4 regions of the Pseudomonas lini genome follow, and region 2 is predicted to be linked to each of the others. Evidence: predicted binding sites of a transcription regulator. Region 2 holds the regulator's gene; each other region holds the start of a gene.
The links. The regulator sigma-54, encoded in region 2, starts transcription at its own class of promoters, with help from an activator protein. The targets are predictions, from matches to a motif close to ANTGGCATNNANNTTGCTNT.
Positions count from the first base shown of each region.

Region 1: the regulator sigma-54 is predicted to act here: its motif matches at 2,246-2,265, upstream of flgB (flagellar basal body rod protein FlgB).
Region 3: the regulator sigma-54 is predicted to act here: its motif matches at 2,552-2,571, upstream of nirB (nitrite reductase large subunit NirB).
Region 4: the regulator sigma-54 is predicted to act here: its motif matches at 2,754-2,773, upstream of AB3226_RS05085 (CmpA/NrtA family ABC transporter substrate-binding protein).

Region 1 is NZ_OZ061318.1:4,903,587-4,907,773, reverse strand. Features, by position in the region: gene flgE (flagellar hook protein FlgE) at 1-612, opposite strand, end outside; gene flgD (flagellar hook assembly protein FlgD) at 644-1,333, opposite strand; gene flgC (flagellar basal body rod protein FlgC) at 1,349-1,792, opposite strand; gene flgB (flagellar basal body rod protein FlgB) at 1,796-2,203, opposite strand; gene cheR (protein-glutamate O-methyltransferase CheR) at 2,571-3,398, opposite strand; gene AB3226_RS22175 (chemotaxis protein CheV) at 3,445-4,187, opposite strand, start outside.
Region 2 is NZ_OZ061318.1:4,248,125-4,252,311, forward strand. Features, by position in the region: gene rapZ (RNase adapter RapZ) at 1-352, opposite strand, end outside; gene ptsN (PTS IIA-like nitrogen regulatory protein PtsN) at 355-819, opposite strand; gene raiA (ribosome hibernation-promoting factor, HPF/YfiA family) at 832-1,140, opposite strand; gene AB3226_RS19100 (RNA polymerase factor sigma-54) at 1,220-2,713, opposite strand; gene lptB (LPS export ABC transporter ATP-binding protein) at 2,898-3,623, opposite strand; gene lptA (lipopolysaccharide transport periplasmic protein LptA) at 3,623-4,171, opposite strand; gene lptC (LPS export ABC transporter periplasmic protein LptC) at 4,158-4,187, opposite strand, start outside.
Region 3 is NZ_OZ061318.1:6,286,607-6,290,793, reverse strand. Features, by position in the region: gene nirB (nitrite reductase large subunit NirB) at 1-2,341, opposite strand, end outside; gene AB3226_RS28545 (DUF6124 family protein) at 3,351-3,710, shown strand; gene AB3226_RS28540 (bifunctional 5,10-methylenetetrahydrofolate dehydrogenase/5,10-methenyltetrahydrofolate cyclohydrolase) at 4,079-4,187, shown strand, end outside.
Region 4 is NZ_OZ061318.1:1,105,991-1,110,177, reverse strand. Features, by position in the region: gene AB3226_RS05095 (NarK/NasA family nitrate transporter) at 1-437, opposite strand, end outside; gene AB3226_RS05090 (ANTAR domain-containing response regulator) at 832-1,407, opposite strand; gene AB3226_RS05085 (CmpA/NrtA family ABC transporter substrate-binding protein) at 1,423-2,634, opposite strand; gene AB3226_RS05080 (quinone-dependent dihydroorotate dehydrogenase) at 2,863-3,882, shown strand; gene AB3226_RS05075 (ribosome modulation factor) at 4,182-4,187, opposite strand, start outside.

The DNA of each region.
Region 1 (4,187 bases), 660 kb from region 2:
GTAGTACTGATCCATGGTGTGCTCGTTACCCTGGCTATCGTAGACCTTGGTAGAAATGGTCTTGTTATAGCTGTTGGTATCGGTGGGACTGAACGGCGTCACCGTCGGCGTTGTTTCAGCCGAGTTCAGGTTCATCGTCTGATCAACCTTGGTCGTCGGGTTCGGTTTCAGACTCGAAGTATCGATCTTCAAGTCAGTCAACACGCCGTTGATGATCTTGCCGTTGGCATCGACGCCATAACCCTGCAGACGGTTGCCGTTGTTATCAACCACATAGTTTTCAGCATCGGTCTTGAACGCACCGGCACGGGTGTAGGTCAGGGAACCGTTGTCGCTGAGGATGAAGAAGCCGTTGCCCTGGATGCCCATGTCGAGCACGTTGCCGGTGTTGTTCACGTCGCCCTGGCTGAACTGCTGGGAAACGTTGGCCAGACGCACGCCATTACCAATGGTCTTGCTGCCGGTACCCAGGCGAGTGGCCGAGTACACGTCTTCGAATTCTGCACGGGACGATTTGAAACCGGTGGTCGCGACGTTGGCGATGTTGTTGCCGGTCACGTCCAGTTGTTTGTTGGCTGCATAGAGACCGCTAAGGCCGATATTGAAAGACATATTCCACTCCTTTGTGCCGTGCTAGTCGGCTCTATATACCAATGGTTTGAACTTTGGACAGGGCAACGCTGCCCATGCCTGCCAGGTTCAGCATCAACTCACCGCCGGTCTGGCTGATGGTCACGCTGTTGACCGTTGCCGGCAGGTAAGTAATCAGTGAGGTGTTCGTGCCGTCGATGGTGGTCGTCGCGCCGAAGGTGTAAGTACCCGCCGGTGCCACCGCACCCGCATCGTCCTTGCCGTCCCAGATGAAACTGGCGTTGCCGGCGCTTTGGCTGCCCAGGTCGAGGGTGCGGATGGTTTTGCCTTCCGAGTTGGTGATCTTGACGGTGGCGGCGGAAACCGATGTCGGTACCACGACGGTACCGTTGAGGCTCTTGGAGGTGTCAACCATCGTTTTGTCGGTCTGCGCGATAACCGAACGACCCACCAGCGAAGAAGCCTGCAAGGCTTGCGAGGAGCTGTAGCTGCTGGCAAGGCCGCTGACGGTATCATTGAGCGTGGTGATACCTTCCAGGCTACTGAACTGCGCCAGCTGTGCCACGAACTCGCTGTTGTCCTGAGGATCGAGCGGGTTCTGGTTTTTCAGCTGGGTAACCAGCAGTTGCAGGAACGCGTCTTTGCCCAGTTTCTGCCCGCCGGTAGCGGCCGAGGTCAGGCTGTCTTTGGTGGTAGGGGTCTGGACCGAAGAGTTGGCCAGAACATCGCTGATAACGCTCATATGAATCGCCTCTTATCACTGACCGAGGGTCAGGACCTTCTGCATCATGGTTTTGGCGGTGTTCATCATTTCGGCGTTGGTCTGGAACGAACGGCTCGCGGAAATCATGTCGGCCATTTCTTCGACGACATTGACGTTCGGGTAGTAGACGTAGCCCTTGGCATCGGCAGCCGGATGGTTCGGCTCATAGCGCGCTTCAAGGTTGCTCTGGTCTTCGACCACGCCCAGCACTTGCACGCCTTGACCGGCCGCGTCCTGGTTCTGGAACAGCGAATCGCTGCCGCCGCTCTGGCCGCCCTGGAACATGGTGGCGAACACCGGGTGACGGGCACGGTAGGTCTGGTCGATGCTCGACGAGACGGTCTCGGCGTTGGCGATGTTCGAGGCGACGGTGTTCAAGCGCGTGGTCTGAGCACTCATGCCGCTACCGGCAATGTTGAAAACACTGGATAGGGACATGGATTACTCTCCGCGCAGGGCTGACACCAGCCCTTTGAATTTACTGTTGAGCAGGGTGAAGCTGGCCTGGAAGTTGACCGCGTTTTCCGCGTAGTTCGACTGTTCCAGCTGGGCGTCCACGGTGTTCTGGTCGATCGACGGTTGCATCGGCGTGCGATACATCAGCGACTCGTCGCCATTACCCATGCCTTCAGCTTCGATGTGACGGCTGTTGGTCATGTTCAAGGCGAACTTGCCGTTTTTGGTTTTCTCGTTCTGCTCGGCGAGCACTTTCGAGAAGTCCAGATCCCGAGCCTTGTAGTTCGGGGTGTCGGCGTTGGTGATGTTGTTGGCCAGGACTTCGGCACGCTGGGCGCGAAAGCCCAAGGCTTGTTCGTGGATACCGAGCGCTTTATCGAAGCTGATGCTCATGTCGGGAAACCTTCGGGTGACCTGATTTTTCGTACGATGGACATAGCAAGCGGCGTGCCAATTCAAAAAAGCCCGTAAACCGGGGCTTTGCGCGCGGTGGCAAGGCGGCAATGCCAGAAAAGCGGCAACCGATTTCCGCCGCCTGCCGCTTTTCTGCCGCTTATCACCAATCGCCAGAACAACAACTGACCCTGTGGGAGCGGGCTTGCCCGCGATTGCGGTGTAACAAATCAAATTGATGTCGACTGATACGACGCTATCGCGGGCAAGCCCGCTCCCACAGGGGTTGTGGTGATTTTGAGAGATAATTACAGGCACAAAAAAACGGGAGCCCCTGAGGACTCCCGTTTTTTGATGAAGCAACGAATCACTTCGCCTTGTAAATGATCCCCGGGCTGCACTGGACCATTTGATAATGATCCGGCAAACCGTTCAGCGCTTCGGACGCGCCAAGGAACAGATAGCCGCCGGGCTTGAGCGTGCTGTGGATGCGCAACAGGATGTCTTTCTTCACCTCGGCGGAGAAGTAGATCAGCACGTTGCGGCAAAACACGATGTCGAACTTGCCCAGGCTTGCGTAGCTGTCGAGCAGGTTGAACGAACGAAATTCCACGCGACTCTTGATCGGTGCCTTGATGGCCCAGCGTCCCGGCCCTTTCGGGTCGAAGTAACGCTGAAGGCGCTCGGGCGACAGACCGCGGCCGATGGCCAGGCTGTCGTATTCACCGGTCTTGCAGTTGGTCAGCATGGTGCCGGACAGATCCGTGGCAACGATCTGCACGCCCATCTTCAACTGGCCCATGTTGACCCGCTCGAACTCATCGATGGACATCGACAGCGAATACGGTTCCTGACCCGACGAACACGCCGCCGACCAGATCCGCAGGCGCTGTCCGGGGCTTGCCTTGATCGACTCAGGCAATACCTTGTTCTTCAAGACTTCAAACGGATAGGTGTCACGAAACCACAGGGTTTCGTTGGTGGTCATGGCATCCACCACCAGCTCGCGCAAACCGCTGCGCGGTTGGGTCTGGATGCGCTGAACCAATTCACCCAGCGATTTGATGCCCTGCTGTTCCATCAGTTTGTTGAGACGGCTCGAGACCAGGTATTGCTTGTTCTCACCGAGCAAAATGCCACAGGCTTTTTCCAGGAAGACCCGGAACTGTTCGAAATCCAAATTACCCGTAGACAATGATGCGGCCTCTTAAATCGTGTTGACCGCCAGGGGCAAAACGCCCCTAGCTGATATCTGCTGCTTTGATCCGGTCGACCACCCGGGATGCCAAGTCATCAGGACGGAACTTGGCCAGGAAGTCATCGGCACCGACTTTCTTGACCATCGCCTGATTGAACACACCCGACAACGAAGTGTGCAGGATGATATGAAGCTTTTGCATGCGCGGGTCGGCGCGGATCTCGGCCGTCAGGGTGTACCCGTCCATCTCCGGCATTTCGATGTCGGAGATCATCATCAGGAACTCGTCTTCCGGCTTCTTGCCCTCATCGACCAGCTTGCGCAGGTAATCCAGCGCTTGCCGACCGTCGTTCAACGCCACCACTTCGACGCCGATCGTTTGCAGACAACGCGTGACTTGCTTGCGCGCCACCGATGAATCATCGACCGTCAACACGCGCAAGGACAACGCCTTGTGCTGAGTCTCGACATCCACCACGCCCACCGAAATCGCTTCCGGTGTCGGTGCCACTTCCGCCAGCACCTTCTCGACGTCAATGATTTCGACTAACTGATTGTCGACCCGAGTCACAGCCGTCAGGTAGTGATCGCGCCCGGTGCCCTTGGGTGGCGGATGAATCTCTTCCCAGTTCATATTGACGATGCGCTCCACCGAGCGCACCAGGAAACCCTGGGTCTTGGTGTTGTACTCCGTGATGATCACGAAGGGATTGCTTTGATCTTTCAGCGCTCCGGAACCGGTCGCCATCGCCAGATCCAGAATCGGAATGGTCGCCCCCCGAATAT
Region 2 (4,187 bases):
CCAATGAGCGGTTGGCGCTGCTCAGTGGGTGACGACGGCGAGTTTCCGAAAAGCGTTTGAGCAAGGTTTCTTCGTCGGCGTCCAGGTACAGCACATCGCACTGGATATGCCGGCTGCGGACTTCTTCCAGCAATTCGGGAAACCGTGACAAGTGACTCGGCAAGTTACGCGCATCGATGGACACGGCCACCAGCGGTTGTGCCAGTTCGGTGTGAATCAATGCGCGCTCGGCCAGTTCCGGCAGCAAGCCGGCAGGCAGGTTGTCGATGCAGTAATAACCGTTGTCCTCGAGCACATCGAGGGCGGTACTTTTACCTGAGCCGGAGCGGCCGCTGACGATGATCAGGCGCATGATTAGTGACCGGTTTGCTCGTCCAGGACAACCTGATACAAGGCTTCGTTGCTCGGGGCGCTGCGCAGCTTTTCACGCACTTCCTTGCGATCAAGCATGCTGGCAATCTGGCGCAGCAGTTCCAGGTGCGCATCGGTGGCGGCTTCCGGGACCAGCAGGACAAACAGCAGGTCAACCGGGGCGCCATCAATGGCGTCGAAATCGATAGGGGCTTCCAGGTGCAGCAGCGCACTGATTGGCGAGGTGCAGCCTTTAAGCCGGCAGTGGGGGATGGCGATGCCGTTGCCGAAACCGGTAGAGCCGAGTTTCTCACGGGCAATCAGGGCCTCGAAGACGTCCTGCATTTCCAGATCCGGTACTTCGCGGTGGATAAGGTTGGCAATTTGCTCGAGGGCTTTCTTTTTACTGCCACCCGGCGCGTTCACTTGGGAACGGCCGGGGGTCAGGATGGTTTCTAGTCGGATCATGGATTGGGAGTGTTAACGACCGGTCGCGCCCTGGAGGAGGCTCTGGGTCTTTTCCTTATGCTTTTTAAGTTGGCGATCCAGCTTGTCGGTCAGCAGGTCGATGGCGGCATACATGTCCGTATGCTCGGCATTGGCGACCACCTCTCCGCCGGGAATATGCAGCGTGGCTTCGATCTTCTGCAGCAGTTTTTCGACGTTCATCGTGACTTGAACATTGGTGATCTTGTCGAAATGCCTCTCTAATCGGTCGAGTTTTTCGCCGATGTAGGTGCGCAGGGGTTCGGTCACTTCCAGTTGGTGTCCACTGATGTTGACTTGCATACAGCTTCTCCTTCGTTGCCAGTGCATAAAGCGGCAGGCAGAAATGCCTGCCACTGGAACGCTGTGGCGAGCCCGGCGGCTACATCAACCGCTTCCGTTCGCTGGAAGGCGCGATCCCCAGGGATTCGCGGTACTTGGCGACGGTGCGACGGGCTACCTGAATGCCTTGTGCCTCCAGTAAACCAGCGATCTTGCTGTCACTCAACGGCTTTTTCTGATTTTCCGCGGCAACCAGTTTTTTGATGATCGCGCGGATCGCCGTGGACGAGCATTCACCGCCTTCGGAGGTACTGACGTGGCTGGAAAAAAAGTATTTCAGTTCATAGATGCCCCGTGGGGTATGCATGAATTTTTGCGTGGTCACCCGTGAAATCGTCGATTCATGCATGCCCACCGCTTCGGCGATGTCATGCAGCACCAACGGCTTCATGGCTTCGTCACCGTATTCAAGAAAGCCGCGTTGATGCTCGACGATCTGGGTGGCGACTTTCATCAGGGTTTCATTGCGGCTTTGCAGGCTCTTGATGAACCAACGAGCCTCCTGCAGCTGATTACGCATGAAGGTGTTATCAGCGCTGGTATCGGCGCGGCGCACGAAACCGGCGTACTGGGCGTTGACACGCAGGCGTGGCACCGATTCCTGATTCAGCTCCACCAGCCAGCGCTCGTTGTCCTTGCGCACAATCACGTCGGGAACGACGTATTCGGCTTCGGCGGACTCGATTTGTGAACCCGGGCGCGGGTTGAGGCTCTGGACCAGTTCGATGACCTGACGCAGTTCATCTTCCTTGAGCTTCATGCGACGCATCAGCTGGCTGTAGTCGCGGCTGCCGAGCAGGTCGATGTAGTCGGTGACCAGGCGCTTGGCCTCGGCCAGCCAAGGGGTCTTGGCTGGCAGTTGACGCAGTTGCAGCAGCAGGCACTCACCGAGGTTGCGGGCGCCGATGCCAGCGGGTTCGAATTGCTGGATGCGGTGCAGGACGGCTTCGATTTCGTCCAGTTCGATGTCCAGTTCCGGGTCGAAAGCTTCGAGGATTTCCTCGAGGGTTTCGTCCAGGTAGCCCTGATTGTTGATGCAGTCGATCAGGGTCACGGCGATCAGGCGATCGGTGTCGGACATAGGTGCCAGGTTCAGTTGCCAGAGCAAATGGCTTTGCAGGCTTTCACCGACCGATGTGCGGGTGGTGAAATCCCACTCGTCGTCATCGTTGCTCGGCAGGCTGCTGGCGCTGGTCTGGTAGACGTCTTCCCAGGCCGTGTCGACGGGCAATTCGTTGGGGATGCGCTCGTTCCAGTCGCCTTCCTCAAGGTTATCCACCGTTGGGGCGGTTTCCTGGTAAGAGGGTTCCTGAATGTCGGCGTTGGGTTTTTGTTCGGCGCTATCGGCCAAGGGGTCAGCGTTATCGAAGTCGTCGCCTTCTTCCTGGCGTTCGAGCATCGGATTGGACTCCAGGGCCTCCTGGATTTCCTGTTGCAGGTCCAGGGTCGACAATTGGAGCAGGCGGATGGCCTGTTGCAGCTGCGGTGTCATCGTCAGCTGCTGGCCCATTCTCAAGACTAGCGATGGTTTCATGGCAGGGGCTTAACACCTTATTCGCCGGCGCACATGCGCCATCCACTACAGAGCGCCGAAGCGCCAAACATAAGCAAATTATATGCCCGAAACTGAAGTGTTTGCCTAGAGCGCTGTAACAATAAAAACTTATTGATTTTTTATTGAAGCGAGCGCTCTCTCGGCGACTGGGGCACCTCAGTGCTTACAGGCGGAACTCATGGCCCAGATACACTTCCTTGACCAGTTCGTTGGCCAGGATGGTGGCGGAGTCACCTTCGGCGATCAACTGGCCGTCGTTGACGATGTAGGCCGTTTCGCAGATATCCAGGGTTTCGCGGACGTTGTGGTCCGTGATCAGCACACCAATGCCTTTGGCCTTGAGGTGGTGGATGATCTGCTTGATGTCGCCCACCGAAATCGGGTCTACGCCGGCGAAGGGTTCGTCGAGGAGGATGAATTTCGGGTTAGTAGCCAGGGCTCGGGCGATTTCCACACGGCGGCGTTCACCACCGGACAGGCTCATGCCGAGGTTGTCGCGGATGTGGTGGATGTGAAATTCCTGCAGCAGGCTTTCCAGCTCCTGGCGACGACCGGCCTTGTCGAGTTCCTTGCGGGTCTCGAGGATGGCCATGATGTTGTCGGCCACCGACAGTTTGCGGAAGATCGATGCTTCTTGCGGAAGATAGCCGATACCCGCCTTCGCGCGACCGTGCATTGGCTGGTGGCTGACGTCCAGGTCATCGATCAGGACGCGGCCCTGATCGGCCTGCACCAAGCCGACAATCATGTAGAAGCAAGTGGTTTTACCGGCACCGTTAGGACCAAGCAGGCCGACGATCTGACCGCTGTCGATGGACAGGCTGACGTCGCGCACGACCTGACGGCTCTTGTAGCTCTTGGCCAGATGCTGAGCTTTCAGAGTTGCCATTACTGGGCCTTTTGCTCGTCGGTTTTCTTCTTCGGCTGGATCACCATGTCGATGCGAGGACGTGCCTCAGTGACCTTGTTACCCGTGGCGCGACCGGCGCTCGCAAGCTTTTTGACCGTGTCGTAGACAATTTTCTCGCCTTGGGTGACGTTGTTGTCTTTATCGATGACTTTAGCGCGATCGATCAGCACGACGCGGTTTTGCGAGGCGTGGTACTGAATAGTTACGCCGTAGCCCTGAACCGGCTTGGTATCGCCCGCCGTTTGCAGTTGCTCGAAGTAGGCGAGGTTGCCCACCGAAGTCACCACGTCGATATCGCCGGCCGGGGTGCGAGTGATGGTTACGGTGTTGCCCTTAACGATCATCGAACCCTGAGTGATGATCACGTCGCCTTTATAGGTGGCAACGCCATTCTTGTCGTCCAGTTGGGCATCGTCGGCCTGAATGCGGATAGGCTGCTCTTGATCGTTCGGCAGAGCCCAGGCGCTCACGCTTCCCAGTGCTGCGCCCAGACTGAGCAAAATAGGGAGAGTTTTAACGAGCCTCATACTGTCCTCTTACGTT
Region 3 (4,187 bases), 2.0 Mb from region 2:
GCCCCAGGCTGTCGTTGATGACCACGTCCTTGAGGTAATCCAGGCCGCCCTCCAGGCTTTCGCGCCAGACCGAGGTGCGCTGCAATTTGTCGGCGGTGCGGATGTAGAACATCAGGAACCGGTCGATGTAACGGATCAGGGTTTCATCATCCAGGTCGGTGGCGAACAGCTCGGCGTGGCGTGGGCGCATGCCGCCGTTACCGGCCACATAGAGGTTCCAGCCGTTCTCGGTGGCGATCACGCCCACGTCCTTGCTTTGTGCCTCGGCACATTCACGGGTGCAGCCAGAGACGGCGAACTTGAGCTTGTGCGGCGAGCGCAGGCCTTTGTAGCGATCCTCGAGGGTCAGGGCCATTTTCACGCTGTCCTGCACGCCGTAACGGCACCAGGTGCTGCCGACGCAAGACTTCACCGTGCGGGTCGATTTGCCATAGGCGTGCCCGGTTTCGAAACCGGCCTCAATCAGCTCGGACCAAATGTCCGGCAACTGATGCAACTGCGCGCCGAACAAGTCGATCCGCTGGCCGCCGGTGATTTTGGTGTAGAGGTCGTATTTCTTCGCCACCACGCCAATCGCGATCAGCTTGTCGGCTGTGATCTCGCCCCCGGCGATGCGCGGCACCACCGAATAGGTGCCGTTTTTCTGCATGTTGGCCATGAAGGTGTCGTTGGTGTCCTGCAACGGCACCAGCGAGGCGTCCATGATCGGCTGGTTCCAGCACGAGGCGAGGATCGAGCCCACCGCCGGTTTGCACACGTCGCAACCGGTGTGGCCGCGGCCGTGCTTGGCCAGCAGTTCTTCGAAGGTGATCACCCCTTCTACCCGCACCAGTGCGTAAAGCTCCTGACGGGTGTAGGCGAAGTGTTCGCACAGGCTCTTGTCGACACTGACGCCACGGGCAATCAGTTCGTGTTCGAACACTTGCTTGAGCAGCCCGGCACAACCGCCGCAACCGGTGCAGGCCTTGGTCTGCGACTTGAGCAGACCGAGGTCGGTGCAGCCACCGTCGATGGCCGAGCAGATCGAGCCCTTGGTGACGTTATGGCACGAGCACACGGTTGCCGACTCGGGCAACGCGCCCGGGCCCAGGGTTGGCGCGCCGGTGGACGATGGCAGAATCAGGCTGGCCGGTTCTGACGGCAAGGCAATGCCGTTCTGCATGTATTGCAGCAGGGTGTCGTAATAGCTGTTGTCGCCAACCAGCACCGCGCCGAGCACGCGTTTGCTGTCAGCATCCACCACCAGGCGACGATAGCTGGCCGTGGCTTCATCGATGAACTGATAGCTGCGCGCACCCGGCGTCTGGGCGTGAGCATCACCGATGGAGCCTACATCGACGCCGAGCAGTTTGAGCTTGGTCGACATGTCGGCGCCCTGGAACGGCTCGGCGACTTGATGACACAGCAGCGACGCGACGCCACGGGCCATCTGATAACCGGGAGCGACCAGACCGAAGAGGCTGCCATTCCAGGCGGCGCATTCGCCGATGGCATAGATATTCGGATCGCTGGTCAGGCACTGATCGTCAATCACCACGCCGCCACGCGGACCGATGTCCAGCGCACATTGACGGGCCAGCGCATCTTGCGCGCGGATCCCGGCGGAGAACACGATCAGGTCGGCTTCGAGGAATTCGTCATTGGCAAAATTCATCCGGTAGCGGTACTGCTCGCCGGCACTGATCGACTGCGTGCCACGGGACAGATGCACACCCACGCCGAGCCGCTCGATTTGTGCCTTCAGCGCCAAGCCACCCTGCTCGTCCAGCTGCACCGGCATCAGGCGTGGGGCAAATTCCACCACATGCGCTTCCAGCCCCAGGCTTTTCAGGGCATTGGCGGCTTCCAGGCCGAGCAGGCCACCGCCGACCACCACGCCGCGCCGGGCATTGGCCGCCGCGGCACGAATCGCGTCGAGGTCTTCAAGGGTGCGATAGACAAGGCGCGAGTCGCCTTCCGCACCTTCAATAGGCGGCACGAACGGATAAGAACCGGTGGCCAGAACCAGTTTGTCGTACGAGACGCACCCTTGTGCGGTAATCACTTGGCGTCGCGCTCGGTCGATTTCCAACACCGGCACGCCCAGATGGAGGGTGACGCCCGGCGTCTGGTACAGAGAGGCTTCGCCCAGGGCCAGCGACTCGGCATCGCGACCGCCGAAATACTCGGACAGATGCACACGGTCGTAGGCACGCATCGGCTCTTCGCTGAAGACATGCAGCCGATAGTGGTCGAGGGCGCCGCGCTCGATGAGCTGCTCGACACAATGATGGCCGACCATGCCATTGCCGATCACGATCAGCGTTTGCAGTTTGTTCAATGCGGCAACATTGGAATTCATAGTAAGCACCCAGCCAAAGCCAATCACGGTTAAAAAAAGCAAAAAAAAACGCCTGAAACCTCTCGGTTTCAGGCGTCTTTGCCTGTTCTTCGCGGTGTTCGACCTGGCGCCTTCGCCGGATCCACCGATGTTGCCCACGACCTGCTCGGCCGGTCGATCTTCGTTGATCGAGTGGGCTGCCCACCTGTTTTCGATGGACCTGAGAGGATCAATGCAGCCTTTGTGCCAGTCGGTGATCGATACTTCATTTGCGTTGCAAAACTTGCGACTGAACAACCGGGGAATCCACTTGCAGCCTGCGCAATAGCGAGTTTTTCAGGGGTTAGACGGTGTTTCAGAAACCGGGGCGCGGAACAGCTACGGGCACTCACACAGGGTGAAAACTCGGTGCCGATGCACATTTTTATGGCATCGCGCTTTATAAAAGTGCATGCAGCGGTCAATACCGCTCGCGACAATGCCAGTCAGTTAAGGGTGATACTGAACCTGTGGCGAGGGAGCTTGCTCCCGTTGGACTGCGAAGCAGTCCCATTTTGGGGCCGCTTCGCGGCCCAGCGGGAGCAAGCTCCCTCGCCACACAAGCCCACCCACACGGATTGCGTGTTTTCGAGGTTTTCAGCGCTTGTAGGACGTGCGCGTCAGATCACTCAACATTGCCGGAAAGCGCGTGTTTAAAAGCCCTGAAGGTTACTTCCTGAAAGCTACAAGATCTTGCGCCGTTGCCTACGCGTACGCCAGAATCCGCCGGCTTGTGCGTCTGGGGGCTGCTCGGTAACTTGGTTCCCGTCACTGCCCATCAGTGATCGGGTTTAGCAGCCCGGGGTTACAAGCAAGGTGCACAAGCTCTTGTCAGTCAGGCATTACCATGCCTGCACTTGATGGTGGTTGTGCGCAGGGCGCCTTCGGGCGCGCCGGCTTTGCTAGCTTCCCCGGTCTGCTAACCTGCGTACAGCTGCCTCCCTCTCGTTTAGCAGCAGAAGGATTGGCACCCAATCAGAGAAGCCAGCTTATGTTCAAGGTTACGCCAAACCCACCGGACACCGATCCGGTCTCCCCTTACGAACCCGACTCAAAAAAACTCAACGACGCCGCCGAGCGGGCTCTGAACTTCCACTTCCCGTCGAATGCCGACATCAAAGCCACTGCGCGTAAACCCAGCAAGCTGTTTGCCGTTGCCCCAGAGGCGACTGCCGAAACCCTGGCGGTTTTTTTGGTCGAGACGCTGGCCTCGGTCGATGTGATGGTCCATCACTTGGTCGATCACCTGGAGGGTGAGTCGCGTCACGCGCTGCTGGGTATTTCGAATAGCATCATGGTGGCGGAGATCACCGCGAACCGGGTGCTGGATCAAATGAATCCGCCTGAGTAGGTGCGGTCTGCTGTGGTGAAAGGGGTTACTTGCGTTGGGCTGTGCAGCGGTCCTTTTTTTTGGGGCCGCTGCGCGACCCAGCGGGAGCAAGCTCCCTCGCCACGGGTTTCTCGGTGTATCTGCCTACTGGCTGGCAGGGCTTTGTGTCGGGCCCGGGGTACCGCGTTATCGCGGCCCGAGCCTTCGGCGGCGCCTACAGATTGCCCACGATCCCCTGCCTGTCTTATCTTCCGGTGTTGCGGTGGTATTGGCCTGCCCTCAACTGGTAGCCTGAGCGCCCTTGCCTGCATGTCTCTGATGGATCACCGTCGCGCGAAGACGCCTCGATGGTCACTTCATCCCTTTCAATCAAGACAACGGTGACTCTCTTGATCAGCAGCACCTCCGCATTTGCCCGCGATATCGACGGCAAAGCCATTTCTGCCCAGGTTCTCGACGAGGTCCGGGAAGAGGTTCTGGCCCTGGCCGGCCAGCAAA
Region 4 (4,187 bases), 3.1 Mb from region 2:
TTACCGGCACCGGCGATGCCCATGGCTTTGCCCTGGTGCTGGGGCGGATACCATTGCGAGGCCAAAGGCAGGGCGACGGCGAAGGATGCACCGGCCATGCCGAGGAACAGGCCCAGCAACAGCGCTTGCTCGTAACTGTGGATGCCGACTTTCCAGGCGACGAACAGGGCGCAGATGACGATCACCTGGCCGATTATCCCGGCGGTTTTGGGCGACAGGCGATCAGCCAGCAGGCCCATCGCAAAGCGCAATACGGCCCCGGCCAGAATCGGCGTGGCCACCACCAGCCCGCGCTGTTGGGTGGTCAGGTGCAGATCAGCGGCGATCTGCACCGCCAGAGGGCCGAGCAGGTACCAGACCATGAAGCTCAGATCGAAATAGAGAAAGGCTGCGAACAGTGTCGGGGTATGGCCGGATTTCCAGAAGCTTGAATTCATCGCGCACCTCAGCTGTCAGGCGTATCAAGAAGGAGTCATGAGCTTGCAGGTGGGGCGCCACAACGGCCGCACCACCAGCCCCGGTCTCTGGGGCCAAAACGGAAAAACGCCGCTACCCGATCCGCCAAGGGGGCGAATGAGGTGAGCGACGTCTTTGTCGTAGGTGGGGCAACCGCCGTTGGTTACCTTGCAGGGTTTTACTTAGCGAGATTTGTGCCAATAATCGGTGGTTGTGGCAATAGAGGTTGTTGTGGCGAGGGAGCTTGCTCCCGCTCGGCTGCGAAGCAGTCGTAAATCCTGCCCCCGTGTTGTGTTTGATTTATCGTGTTGGCTGGTTTTGGGGCCGCTTCGCAGCCCAGCGGGAGCAAGCTCCCTCGCCACAGGGGTAAGGCAGTCAGCCAAGCAACTCACTCATGGCAATGATCTGCTCCGCCACCTGAATCAGCTTCTGCTGGCGGCTCATGGCTTGGCGGCGCATCAGGGTGTAGGCCTCTTCTTCATTGCAGTCCTTCATCTTCATCAGCAGCCCCTTAGCCAGCTCGATGCGCTTGCGCTCGGCCAGTTGCTGGTCGCGGGCGTGCAGTTGCGCGCGCAGGGCCTGGTCGCTTTCAAAGCGCGCCATGGCCACGTCGAGAATCGGCTGCAAGCGTTGTGCGTGAATGCCTTCGACGATGTAGGCACTGACGCCGGACTTGATCGCCCGACGCATCACGTCGGGGTCGTGCTCGTCGGTAAACATCACGATCGGCCGTGGTTGATCACGGCTCACCAGCACCACTTGCTCCATCACATCGCGGCTCGGTGACTCGGTATCGATCAGGATCACGTCCGGACGCACCGTTTCGACGCGCGCGGGCAGGTCAATGGTCAGGCCGGATTCGTCGATGACCTCGAACCCGGCCTCGGTCAGGGCCGCTTTCAGGCGCCCGACTTTTTTCGCAGTGTCATTGATCAGCAGGATACGCAACATATTCGTAGGCTCCTGTCAGCGGCTGGCGAGAAGGGGAGCGCTGTCGCTCATGGCGTGCAGCGTGAAGCTGCGGGCATAGCCGGCCGGGTCCGAACCGTCCCAGACTTTGCCGTCGATCAATTGACTGCTGCGCATTTCCTGACTCCGGGCGGGCACACCGACAGCGGTGGCGGCCTCACGGTATAAGTCTAGTTGCTGGACCTGACGGGCCACGCCGAGGTAATCCGGGTCGTCACGCAACAAACCCCAACGCCGGAACTGGGTCATGAACCACATACCGTCAGACAAATACGGAAAATTGACCTCGCCTCCACCGTGGAAACGCATGGCGTGCGGGTCCTGCCAGCAATTGCCCAAACCATCGGCGTAGTCACCGAGCAAGCGTGGTTCGATGCAATCGAGTGGTGCATCCAGATACTCAGGCGCACTCAATAGTTGCGCGGTGCTGCGGCGATTTTCGCCACTGGCTTCGATAAAGCGGCTGGCCTCGAGGATCGCCATCACCAATGCCCGGGCGGTGTTGGGGTATTGCTCGACGAAGGCGCGGGTGCAGCCGAGGACTTTTTCCGGGTGATCGGGCCAGAGGGTCTGGCTGGTGGCCATCGTAAATCCCAGATTCTGCTGCACCGCGCTGGCCGCCCACGGCTCGCCGACGCAGAAACCGTCGATGCGCCCGGCTTGCAGGTGCGCGACCATTTGCGGCGGCGGTACCACCACGCTGTCGACATCCTGCAATGGATGAATGCCCTGGCTCGCGAGCCAGTAATACAGCCACATGGCGTGGGTGCCCGTAGGAAATGTCTGAGCGAAGGTCAGTTTTGGGCGACTTTGGTGCACGTGCCGGTCCAATGCTTCAGGACTGGTCACGCCCAAGGCCTGCAAGCCGTGGGAGAGGTTGATGCTCTGGCCGTTCTGGTTCAGGCCCATGAGCACGGCCATGTTGGTGGAGGCTACGCCGCCGATGCCCAAGTGCACGGCGTAAATCAGGCCGTACAGGCTGTGGGCGGCGTCGAGTTCGCCGCTGACCAGTTTGTCCCGCAGGTTGGCCCAGGACGATTGGCGCTTGAGGTTCAGGGTCAGGCCGTACGGTTGGGCGAAGCCCTGAGTGGCCGCGACCACCACTGAGGCGCAGTCGCTCAGGGCCATGAAGCCGAGGTTGATTGCGGTTTTTTCCGGGGCATCGCTGCCATTGACCCAGGCCAGTGGGCCGGCTGATGGTTCGTTCATCGATTTCGCACCTTCCAAAAAAAAGCGTCGTCCAAGGCTCTTGCGTGAGCAAAGCCGGGTGACGACGCCATTGTCCTTCCACTCATCCCGCCGTTGGCATGAGTGCTGATGCCTGTGACGGTGCAAGGCATATGCCATCGCTGGCTGATTTTGTTGCGCGCCTCGCGTGAAGCCCTGATGCGCGGCTATAATCGCCGCCTCTCATCGCCAACCGAGTCAAGCCTGCCCATGTACACCCTGGCCCGTCAGCTGCTGTTCAAACTTTCCCCGGAAACCTCCCACGATCTGTCCCTGGACCTGATCGGCGCGGGCGGGCGTTTGGGCCTCAACGGCTTGCTGTGCAAGGCACCGGCGAAACTGCCGATAACGGTCATGGGCCTGGAGTTCCCGAACCCGGTGGGTTTGGCGGCCGGTCTGGACAAGAACGGCGCGGCAATTGATGGCTTTGCCCAATTGGGTTTCGGTTTCGTCGAAATCGGCACCATCACTCCGCGTCCACAGCCGGGCAACCCGAAACCACGGATTTTCCGCTTGCCGGACGCCGAGGCGATCATCAACCGCATGGGTTTCAACAACCTCGGCGTCGATCACTTGCTCGCTCGCGTGGCGGCAGCCAAGTACAAGGGCGTGCTGGGCATCAATATCGGCAAGAATTTCGACACGCCGGTTGAGCGTGCGGTCGACGACTACCTGATCTGCCTGGACAAGGTCTATGCCCACGCCAGCTACGTGACGGTCAATGTCAGTTCGCCGAATACCCCGGGCCTGCGCAGCCTGCAATTCGGCGATTCGCTCAAGCAGTTGCTCGCCGATCTGGCCACCCGCCGTGCGGAACTGGCGCTGCGTCACGGTAAACATGTTCCGCTGGCGATCAAGATCGCGCCGGACATGACTGACGAAGAAACCGCTCAAGTCGCCCAAGCGTTGATCGAAACCGGGATGGACGCGGTGATTGCCACCAACACCACCCTGAGCCGCGTTGGCGTCGAGGGCATGGAACATGGTGACGAGGCGGGCGGTTTGTCCGGCGCACCGGTTCGCGACAAGAGCACTCACACGGTGAAGGTGCTGGCGGCGGAACTGGCCGGTCGCTTGCCGATCATCGCCGTGGGCGGCATCACCGAAGGCAAACACGCAGCTGAGAAAATCGCCGCGGGTGCGAGTTTGGTGCAGCTTTACTCCGGCTTCATCTACAAAGGCCCGGCGTTGATTCGTGAATCGGTGGATGCCATCGCCGCCCTGCGCTGAAACCTGGGTAGCCTTGGGTAAAGGCTTTTGTGGCGAGGGAGCTTGCTTCCGTTCGGCTGCGAAGCAGTCGTAAATCCTGCAATCGCGCTTTACCTGATACACCGAGTTGATTGTTTTGGGGCCGCTTCGCAGCCCAGCGGGAGCAAGCTCCCTCGCCACAAAAGCCCCACCGCAATTTTTACAGGAATAAAAAAGGGCTCCTCGAAGGAGCCCCTGGGCCGAAGCCCGCCGTCCGGATGGGACGTGCGTGGTTAAGTCGTTGCGTAATCAGATTGTCGTGTCGGAATGTGTGCCCTGTATTAGCC